3 regions of the Enterococcus sp. DIV0755b genome follow, and region 3 is predicted to be linked to each of the others. Evidence: predicted binding sites of a transcription regulator. Region 3 holds the regulator's gene; each other region holds the start of a gene.
The links. Region 3 encodes HrcA, which represses chaperone genes, less so after heat shock. Its sites were predicted from a motif close to TTAGCACTCNNNNNNNNNGAGTGCTAA; they were not measured.

Region 1 (3,284 bases), 670 kb from region 3:
ATAAAAAAGTGTTGCAAAAATCACTGAAAACAAATAGCAAAGGGATTCTAATTGTCTCAAACCTTGCACCGGGCAAGTATTATTTCAAAGAAGTCAAAGCACCGACGAATTACCAATTAACAGATAAATTGACTGAATTTACTATTGAAAAAGATCATCAAGGTGCACCACAAAGAGTGCAATTAGTTGTAAAAAACCAAGCTGTATCTAAACCAACTCATCCTCATAAACCAAAAGAGGAGCATTATCCAAAAACTGGTGATCAGTTTAATACTGGTGGTATTTTATTAGGCCTAGCAGTAATAATTAGCGTAACAGGAATTTATCTTTTGGCGTATTTGCGTAAAAAAGATAACAAGTAAAAAATTCCCCATTAAGAAAGCCGTCTTAAAAATTAGTTTTAAAAACTAACTATTAAGATGGGCGTACTTAATGGGGTTTTTATTTGAAAATTTAGCCTAATTTTCCATAATTGCAAAATAAAAAATCCATCTAAGTTTCAGCTTAAATGGATTTAAACAATAAATTCTACTTAGGAAGATAAAAAATTCAAAGTTTAATAGACTTATATTTAGTAGTTTTCACTGTTGCCAGCGATACTGATGTGAATATTTTTTTGTGGATTTTCAATTAGATCCATCACGCCTTGTGCGTAATCCGCCATACTAACTTCACTTTTACCTGCTTCATCTTTCACTAAAACATCTTCATTGATTTGATATTTGCCAGTATAAGGTGCATCGTAAATAAAGTTGGCAGCAGGCGATACATAGGTCCAAGTGACATCGGGTACTTCTTTTAAGGCAGCAAGCGACTGCGCCATATTAGAAGCAGTTGGATGAATAGGAGAGGTTTCAGGAATAGTATCTAGTAAACGCTTTGTCTTTTCTTGATTTAAGTATAGTGAAGAGGCGCCACCAACTACAATTAACCAAACAGGCGTGCCACTTAAAATAGTAGCAAGGTGAATCAAACTACTTTTATGCATCTCTTCTTTGCCCCGGGGAGCATTAAAAGCATCAATTACTACATCAAAAGGTGATAAGTCAGCGGTGGTTAAATCAAAAAGATCTTTTTTTAGAACGGGAACAGCGACAGTTAGTTTTTCAGGGCTACGAACAATGGCGGTAACATCATGATTTTCTGCTAATGCAGCTTTTAAAAGATGACTACCAACGTGACCGGTCGCACCAATAATTCCAATTTTCATTAAATTGCCTCCTCTTAAGCTAAAAATTATTACCTTCTTTATTTTAACGGGAAGTTCTCTTTTTTACTAAAAAAACGCCTCTTGCAAAAAGAGACGTAAAGTTACGTTTTAAAGCGTAAAACTTGAATAATTAAGACTACAATGTTGGCACCACAATGGCTAATAATCGCAGTCTTAATTGAACTACTTTTCACGTACAACAAAGATAAGAAACAGCCTAAAATGAAATAAACTAAAATATCACTCTCGGTATGAACAAGGGCAAAGGCTAAAGAACTAAGTAAAATTGCCAGTGGTAAAGAAAAATATTCACTAAAAAAGCCAATACAGGCCCGTCTAAAGACGAGTTCTTCCATGATTGGGCCACAAATTGTTGCGATAAAGGCAAAAATTGGTCGTTGCCACATCACTTCCATCATATTTAAACTACGATTAAAGTTAGTTTGAACACTAAAAAAATTTTCAACATATCCTGCTATGCCAATCAGTAAAACCGTTAAAATAATACCCATAACGCCGATGAGAATAATTTTCTTTAGGGAAAGGAAATGAGTTTCAAAGGGTAGGGGTTGTCTTTTTTGATATAAAAAAACTAAAACAGCCGTGCCAATCAAATAAGATAAGCTAGCGGTTATTGTTTCACCGTTACTTATTCCAGGAATTAAAAAGACTAAAGCATAACACAAAATAGAGATAAAACTGTATTTAATTTGCGACATCACACGTCTCCTCTAAGTATCTAATAAAAGTATACCTGAATCATTTCTTTAGAACAATCGCTTCAGAAAATAGACAAAGTTTCTTCAATAAAAAAACAAGGGAAAAAACTTGCATTGTGCAGGTAAAATGAGTAATATAGTTCTTGTAGGTTAGCACTCTATCTATGAGAGTGCTAATACATGAAAATTGATGGAGGGATTTATCGTGTTAAAACCATTAGGTGATCGCGTGATCATTGAAGTCGCAAAAGAAGAAGAAAAATCTGTAGGCGGAATCGTTCTAGCTTCTGCAGCTCAAGAAAAACCACAAACTGGTACTGTCGTGGCTGTTGGTGAAGGCCACGTTTTAGAAAATGGTGAAAAAGCCGCAATCCCAGTTGCTGTGGGCGACCAAGTTATGTTTGAAAAATATGCTGGCTCTGAAGTGAAATATAACGGCCAAGAATATTTAATTGTTAATGGTAAAGATATCATCGCAATCGTAGAATAATCACGACTATATTTAAAAAAATTTGAATGAGGTGTTTAAGATGGCAAAAGATATTAAATTTGCAGAAGACGCTCGTGCCGCTATGGTACGTGGTGTAGATAAATTAGCTGATACAGTAAAAGTAACCTTAGGCCCTAAAGGTCGTAACGTTGTTTTAGAAAAATCTTATGGCTCACCATTAATTACAAATGATGGTGTTACGATTGCTAAAGAAATCGAGTTAGAAGATCATTTTGAAAATATGGGGGCAAAACTTGTTTCTGAAGTGGCTTCAAAAACAAATGATATTGCCGGTGACGGTACGACAACTGCTACAGTTTTAACTCAAGCAATTGTGCGCGAAGGAATTAAAAATGTGACAGCAGGTGCTAATCCTTTAGGTATTCGTCGCGGGATTGAATTAGCAACAAAAACAGCCGTGGCTGAATTACACAATATCTCTACAATTGTAGATTCAAAAGAAGCGATTGCCCAAGTTGGTGCGGTTTCTTCTGGTAGTGAACAAGTTGGGAACTACATCGCTGACGCTATGGAAAAAGTAGGTAACGACGGTGTAATCACAATTGAAGAATCAAAAGGGATTGAAACAGAACTAGACGTTGTTGAAGGTATGCAATTTGACCGTGGTTACTTATCACAATACATGGTCACAGACAACGATAAAATGGAAGCTGTTTTAGATAATCCATATATTTTAATTACCGATAAGAAAATCTCTAACATTCAAGATATCTTGCCATTGTTAGAACAAATTTTACAACAATCAAAACCATTATTAATTATCGCAGACGATGTGGACGGCGAAGCATTGCCAACACTTGTTTTGAATAAAATTCGCGGTACATTTAATGTGGTTGCAGTTAAA
Region 2 (3,284 bases), 750 kb from region 3:
AGTAAAATTACGAATATCAATTAAATAATGGGGAATTCCCCGTGCTTCTGCTGGGGTAACTTTGGCAGTTCCAATGTCTAGTTGGCGATATACTTGCAGTGAGTCACCGCTGATAATTTCACCGTTAAATTTTTTTGCCAACTGGATACTTAGTGCTGTCTTACCAACACCAGTCGGTCCTGCGATAACTAATACTTTCATATTTTTCCTCATTTACTTCGTTGTGCATTTCGAACATACTGCTGTACTTTTTCTGGATAGTTCGTAATAATGCCGGTCGTCTTTAACGCAACACACTTTTTCACTAGTGGTTCTTCATCAATAGTCCAAGGTCGAATCGCAAGGGGGAGATCAGCTAAACTGGCCTCATTTTTTAATACCCAATCCATTTTTGGGTGAATTCCCTCAATGTAAGGACGATCAAGGGCTTCTATCACTTTTTTATTGCTCGTACTTAAGATTAAATCAAGCTGTGTTTTGGGTTCTAATTTATGGATAATATCTAGTGATTTCATATTAAAGCTACAATACCAATGAGAAAATGGCCATGTTCGACTAGTCATTAAAGCAGCTGTTTTCATTTCAATTTCTGGATAATGATAGTGATCCGTTTTTAATTCAATCGTCAAAACACCACGAAAATTACGCATCACTAATAAGTCCAAGACTTCTTTTAAAGTTGGGACTTTTGTATTTTGATAGGCAGGAGAAAACCAGCTACCGGCATTCAATTTTTTTATTTCCGCGAGTGTCTTTTCCCGAATTAAGCCTTTACCATTGGTGGTACGTTCGACATCTTCATCATGCATGACAATTAGCTGACCATCTTTTGATAGATGAACATCTAATTCAATCACATCACTATCTACTCGAACTGCCTCGGCAAAAGAAGGCAGCGTATTTTCCGGCCGACTGCCACTGGCACCGCGATGGGCTACAATTTGTGTCATCACGTCGCCTCCTTATCATTTTTTACTTACTATTAATTGTACCACTTCTACGCTATTTTATTAACTTTACAAATTGGCCTTGTTGAACTTTCATATATTAGTAGACGATAAAATTAGGAATAAAATTTCTTTTTATTATTTGTAAGAAAAGACCTTTTACCTGCAATCAAAAAACTTTCAACTTCTTAGCTAAAATTAAAAATTGCCGATGCTAAAAGTAAAAAAGGATAGAAAAAGCCACAAGTTAGCTTTTTCTATCCTTTTAAAGTTATGCACTAAAATAAGTTAATGTATTGTCTGATAGACGTTTTAATTCAGTTTTTCTTTCATTAATCAGTTGGGTTAAATCATCTGAAAAATGTTCCATAATGACCCGACCGCCTTTATAAGCGTAACCACCGACTTTAATCGTTTCATCAGGAGACAAGATAACTTTACGCTGTGCAATTTTTTTGAAAAATTCTTCTAAAATATAATTAGGCAAATAAAAATTGTTTTGTGCGGCAAAAGATTGCAAATACGCATAGTCATCAATTGTAATATAACAATCGTCAAAAGCATCAAAGCTGACATACTCTTCCATTAAGACACTACGCTTTTGTAAAATCTCATTGATTTTTTTATTTAGTTGATTCAACGTTTCGATTTCTTTCACCTTAAGCTCTAAGGCACGCCGCTTTTGTTCTTTTCTTTCGTCATAGCGAATCCGTAAGTTAAACGCAATCGTGACAATTAACGCGCCGACAATAACACCTAAGAAACCTGCTACTGCTACTGCTACTGCTATCATACTTTTCCTCCCAATTAGCTTTATCTCTGTCCTTTATTTTAGCATATCTTCTCTTTGTTTCGCATTTTAATTCTTTTTAGCAGATAAGCACTCCGTTATTTCTGCTTTTTCTTTTACCTTTATTTTTCAATCTGCCAGTGTTTTTCATTTGACCTATTTTGACCTATTGGGTATACTTCTTTTTAGAGGTTATCGCTTAAATGTGCTAAACTTGAGACGTACCATAATTACGTCGATTTGATTAAAGGAGGACTTTACATTATGAATTTAATTCCAACAGTCATTGAACAATCATCCCGCGGCGAAAGAGCGTATGACATCTACTCACGTTTATTAAAAGACCGCATTATTATGCTAAGCGGTCAAGTTACAGACGACTTAGCAAACTCAATTATCGCCCAATTACTATTTTTGGACGCACAAGATTCTGAAAAAGATATCTACGTATACATCAATTCACCAGGTGGTAGTGTAACTGCCGGCATGGCGATTTACGATACAATGAACTTTGTCAAAGCAGATGTTCAAACTATTGTAATGGGGATGGCTGCTTCAATGGGTTCATTCTTATTAACAGCTGGTGCCAAAGGTAAACGTTTTGCCTTACCAAATGCTGAAATCATGATTCACCAACCATTAGGTGGCGCACAAGGTCAAGCAACTGAAATTGAAATTGCTGCCCGTCACATTTTACAAACCCGTGATCGTTTGAACCATATTTTAGCTGAACGTACTGGTCAACCACTAGAAGTGATTGAAAAAGATACGGATCGTGATAACTTCATGACCGCTGAAGAAGCAAAAGCTTACGGCTTAATTGATGAAATCATGGTCACAAAATAATTAACACAAAAAAGAATTGGGCATAGTGCCCAATTCTTTTTTTTATACCAGAAATTAGATAATTTCTTAGAAGAAATAAAGCTGATAAACTAAAGATGGTTAATGGAACTTCATCAGTAAGCACTTAATGACACAAAGTAAAAATCTCGCTAAATTAAAACGCAATTTAGCAAGATTTGAGCGTCTAGCTTAAAGAGCAAACAGGTCTGTTTTATTTGGCAATGACAATTTTTCCTGCTGTCGGATGACCAGCAATTTTTTCATGGGCTTCAATCACACTACTTAATTGAAAAGGTAATATTTCTGCGATATTGATAGTCAAATTACCAGCAGCATATGTTTGCAATAAATAGTCAAAAGCCACATGATCTAAATATTCTTTTTGAGGTGCAAAACTTAAATAGGTTCCTTCTTTTCGTTCCTCTTCTGTCGGCAAATCATTTAAAGCCACGTACGTTCCACCTGGTTTTAAAATGGCTAGTCCGGCTTCACTACTTCTACTGCCCTTTGTCGCATCAATGACCACATCGGCTTGTTCAGAAAATACTGCACCAGGGTTTTCAGTATCATAAGCAACAAATTCATCTGCACCAAAAGCACGGACTTTGTCTTCATTCACTTTTCTAGCACTTGCCAGCACAAAATTACCGTTTTGATGTAATAATTGTACCAATATAGAGCCAACACCGCCAGAAGCACCT
Region 3 (3,284 bases):
AGAGTTCACCGTTGAAGCAAATCCGGGTGATTTAACTTATGAAAAGCTACAAGTGATGAAAAACTATCAAGTCAATCGCTTGTCCATGGGGGTTCAGACTTTTGACGATGTATTGCTTAAAAAAATCGGTCGTAAACATACGGTAAAAGACGTTTACGCTACGATGAATTTTCTAGAAAAAGCGGATTTTCAAAATGTTTCCATTGATTTAATCTATGCATTGCCCGGCCAAACACTAACGAGTTTTCGTGATACACTAAAACGGGCAATTGAACTAGATTTACCACATTATTCACTTTATTCTTTAATCTTGGAAAATAAGACAATGTTCATGAATTGGGTAAGACAAGGACGTCTAGAGATGCCAGATCAAGAAATTGAAGGTCAGATGTTTGAAGAAACAATGATCGCCATGCAAAATACGGGGAAATTTCAATACGAAGTCAGTAATTTTGCCAAACCAGGCTTTGAGTCACAACATAATTTAGTTTATTGGAATAATGAACATTATTTTGGTTTTGGCGCTGGCGCAAGTGGTTATCTCGGTAATGAACGCTATAAAAATTTTGGTCCAATTCAGCATTATTTAAAACCTTTGCGAGAAAATCAATTACCTATCTATGAGACAGAAATATTAAGCCGAAATAATCAAATAGAAGAAGAAATGTTTTTGGGTTTACGCAAAAAAAGCGGAATTTCAAAGTTTAATTTCCAACAAAAATTCGGAGTGGATATGGAAGTGATTTATGGGGATGTGATGCGTGATTTGGTCAAAAAAGATTGGCTTGTGGTGTCTGATAAACATATTGCTTTGACTAAAAAAGGGTTACTGATTGGAAATGAAATTTTTGAGAAGTTTTTGTTAGATTAATTTTTTAATTCTTTGAAACCCTTGATATAACTGAAAAAGATTGTTAGCACTCTTTGTATAAGAGTGCTAATTTTTTGTTGCGCATTTCTTGACAATATTCTTTCTTGTGGTATATTAATATGTGTTAGCACTTAGAATGATTGAGTGCTAAATACGAGGTGATGAATATGTTGACGAACAGACAACAAGATATTCTGCGTCTCATTATCCAACATTATACGAAGACCGGGTTGCCGGTAGGATCAAAGTCGTTAATGGCCGCTGGAATTAAGGCGAGTTCTGCTACGATACGTAATGATATGAAGGCCTTAGAAGAGGCTGGTCTATTACAAAAGACCCATTCTTCTTCTGGTCGTATTCCTTCGATGAAGGGTTATCGTTATTATGTCGATCATTTATTGAAACCTACCCGTGTAGCCAAGACAGAGATGCAGGTGATTAAGCAATCTTTTGGTCAGGAGTTTCATGAAATTAATGATATTATTCAGCGCTCTGCTGAAATTTTATCAAGCTTGACTAGTTATACTGCGTTTTCGTTAGGTCCAGATATGAAGGATAGACGTCTGACAGGATTTCGGATTGTGCCTTTAAATAGCCGTCAAGTGATTGCGATTATTGTAACAGATCAGGGCAATGTCGAAAGTCAAGTTTTTGCCTTACCGCAAAATGTCAGCGGAGCTGACTTGGAGAAGATGGTACGGATCATCAACGATAAACTAGTAGGTGAGCCGTTACTTACGGTTTACCAACGTCTGCGTACTGAGATTCCGATGATCTTGCATAAGTACTTTCAAACAACTGAAGGTATTTTAGATTTATTTGATTTAATGTTAGGTCAAATTTTTGAAGAAAAAGTGTTTGTAGGCGGTCGAATGAATATGATTGATTTTGAACCATCACAAGATGTGGCTCAGTTTAAATCCATTTACCGCTTTATGAAAGACCCTGAAGAATTGATGCAACTTTTGATTCCTCCCACAGATAGTATCGCTATTAGAATTGGTGATGAATTGGGCAATGACTTATTTCATAATATGAGCTTGATTCAAGCTAGTTATGATATTTCAGGTCATGGTAAAGGAGTTATAGCATTATTGGGGCCTGCAAGTATGCAGTATTCTAAAATGTTTGGTTTACTTGATGTATTTTCTCGTGAACTAGCTGAGAAACTAGCGGAATACTACCGCGGGTTAGATGCAACAAGTTAAATAAGAAATTTGCATAGAAAGGTGGCAAGTTCAGTGTCAGAAAAAGATCAAGAAGTAAAAGATCAAGAATTAGAAGAAGAAGTAGCCGAGTTGAAAGATTTAGAAGAACAAGAATCGGTTACAGATGAGTTAACTGAATTGACAACAAAAATTGATGAATTGGATGATCAATTACTACGTGCCCGAGCGGAAATTGCTAATATTACCAATCGTAATCGTAATGAAAGAGAATTGTTACAACGTTATCGCTCCCAAGATTTAGCCAAAAAATTATTGCCAGCAATTGACAATTTGGAACGGGCAATGGCAACTGAAGTGACAGATGATCAAGGTATGAACTTGAAAAAAGGTGTCGAAATGACACTGGCTAGTTTACAACAAGCGCTAAAAGAAGAAGGAATTGAAGAAATTCCTGCAGCTGGTGAAACTTTTGACCCAAATTTCCATCAAGGCGTACAAACAGTTGAAGCAAGTGATGATGTGCCTGCAAATACAATTGTGCAGGTATTACAAAAAGGCTACAAATTACATGATCGCGTTTTGCGACCAAGTATGGTTGTTGTAGCACAATAAATGATTAAAAATTTACTAGAGATAATTAACAAAGGAGCGTTTTATTATGAGTAAAATTATTGGTATTGACTTAGGTACTACAAACTCTGCTGTTGCAGTCTTAGAAGGCGGAGAAGCAAAAATTATTGCAAATCCAGAAGGTAACCGTACAACTCCTTCAGTTGTTTCTTTTAAAAACGGTGAAATTCAAGTTGGGGAAGTTGCAAAACGTCAAGCAGTGACAAACCCAAATACAGTTTCTTCTATTAAACGTCATATGGGTGAAGCTGGTTATAAAGTTGAAGTAGAAGGTAAATCTTATACACCACAAGAAATCTCAGCGATGGTTTTACAATATATTAAAGGCTTTGCTGAAGATTATTTAGGTGAAAAAGTTGAAAAAGCAGTTATTACAGTCCCTGCTTACTTTAACGATGCCCAACGTCAAGCGACAAAAGATGCTGGTAAAATCGCAGGTCTTGAAGTGGAACGAATCGTAAACGAACCAACAGCAGCTGCGCTAGCTTATGGTCTAGATAAAACAGATCGTGATGAAAAGATCTTAGTTTTTGACCTTGGTGGTGGTACTTTTGACGTTTCTATTTTGGAATTAGGCGACGGTGTCTTTGATGTATTATCAACTGCCGGTGATA

Region 1: groES (co-chaperone GroES) is a predicted target of HrcA. The motif match lies at 2,080-2,106, and genes of this name have one in related genera.
Region 2: clpP (ATP-dependent Clp endopeptidase proteolytic subunit ClpP) is a predicted target of HrcA. The motif match lies at 1,923-1,949, and genes of this name have one in related genera.

What each region holds. Positions count from the first base shown of each region.
Region 1 covers NZ_JBIOQN010000001.1:2,637,027-2,640,310, reverse strand. The annotation lists gene IGI65_RS12790 (SpaA isopeptide-forming pilin-related protein) at 1-362, shown strand, start outside; gene IGI65_RS12785 (NAD(P)-dependent oxidoreductase) at 572-1,210, opposite strand; gene IGI65_RS12780 (lysostaphin resistance A-like protein) at 1,312-1,929, opposite strand; gene groES (co-chaperone GroES) at 2,135-2,419, shown strand; gene groL (chaperonin GroEL) at 2,460-3,284, shown strand, end outside.
Region 2 covers NZ_JBIOQN010000001.1:1,215,325-1,218,608, reverse strand. The annotation lists gene miaA (tRNA (adenosine(37)-N6)-dimethylallyltransferase MiaA) at 1-201, opposite strand, end outside; gene IGI65_RS05770 (glycerophosphodiester phosphodiesterase family protein) at 210-950, opposite strand; gene IGI65_RS05765 (hypothetical protein) at 1,219-1,740, opposite strand; gene clpP (ATP-dependent Clp endopeptidase proteolytic subunit ClpP) at 2,002-2,583, shown strand; gene IGI65_RS05755 (NADP-dependent oxidoreductase) at 2,795-3,284, opposite strand, start outside.
Region 3 covers NZ_JBIOQN010000001.1:1,967,095-1,970,378, reverse strand. The annotation lists gene hemW (radical SAM family heme chaperone HemW) at 1-871, shown strand, start outside; gene hrcA (heat-inducible transcriptional repressor HrcA) at 1,039-2,079, shown strand; gene grpE (nucleotide exchange factor GrpE) at 2,113-2,652, shown strand; gene dnaK (molecular chaperone DnaK) at 2,699-3,284, shown strand, end outside.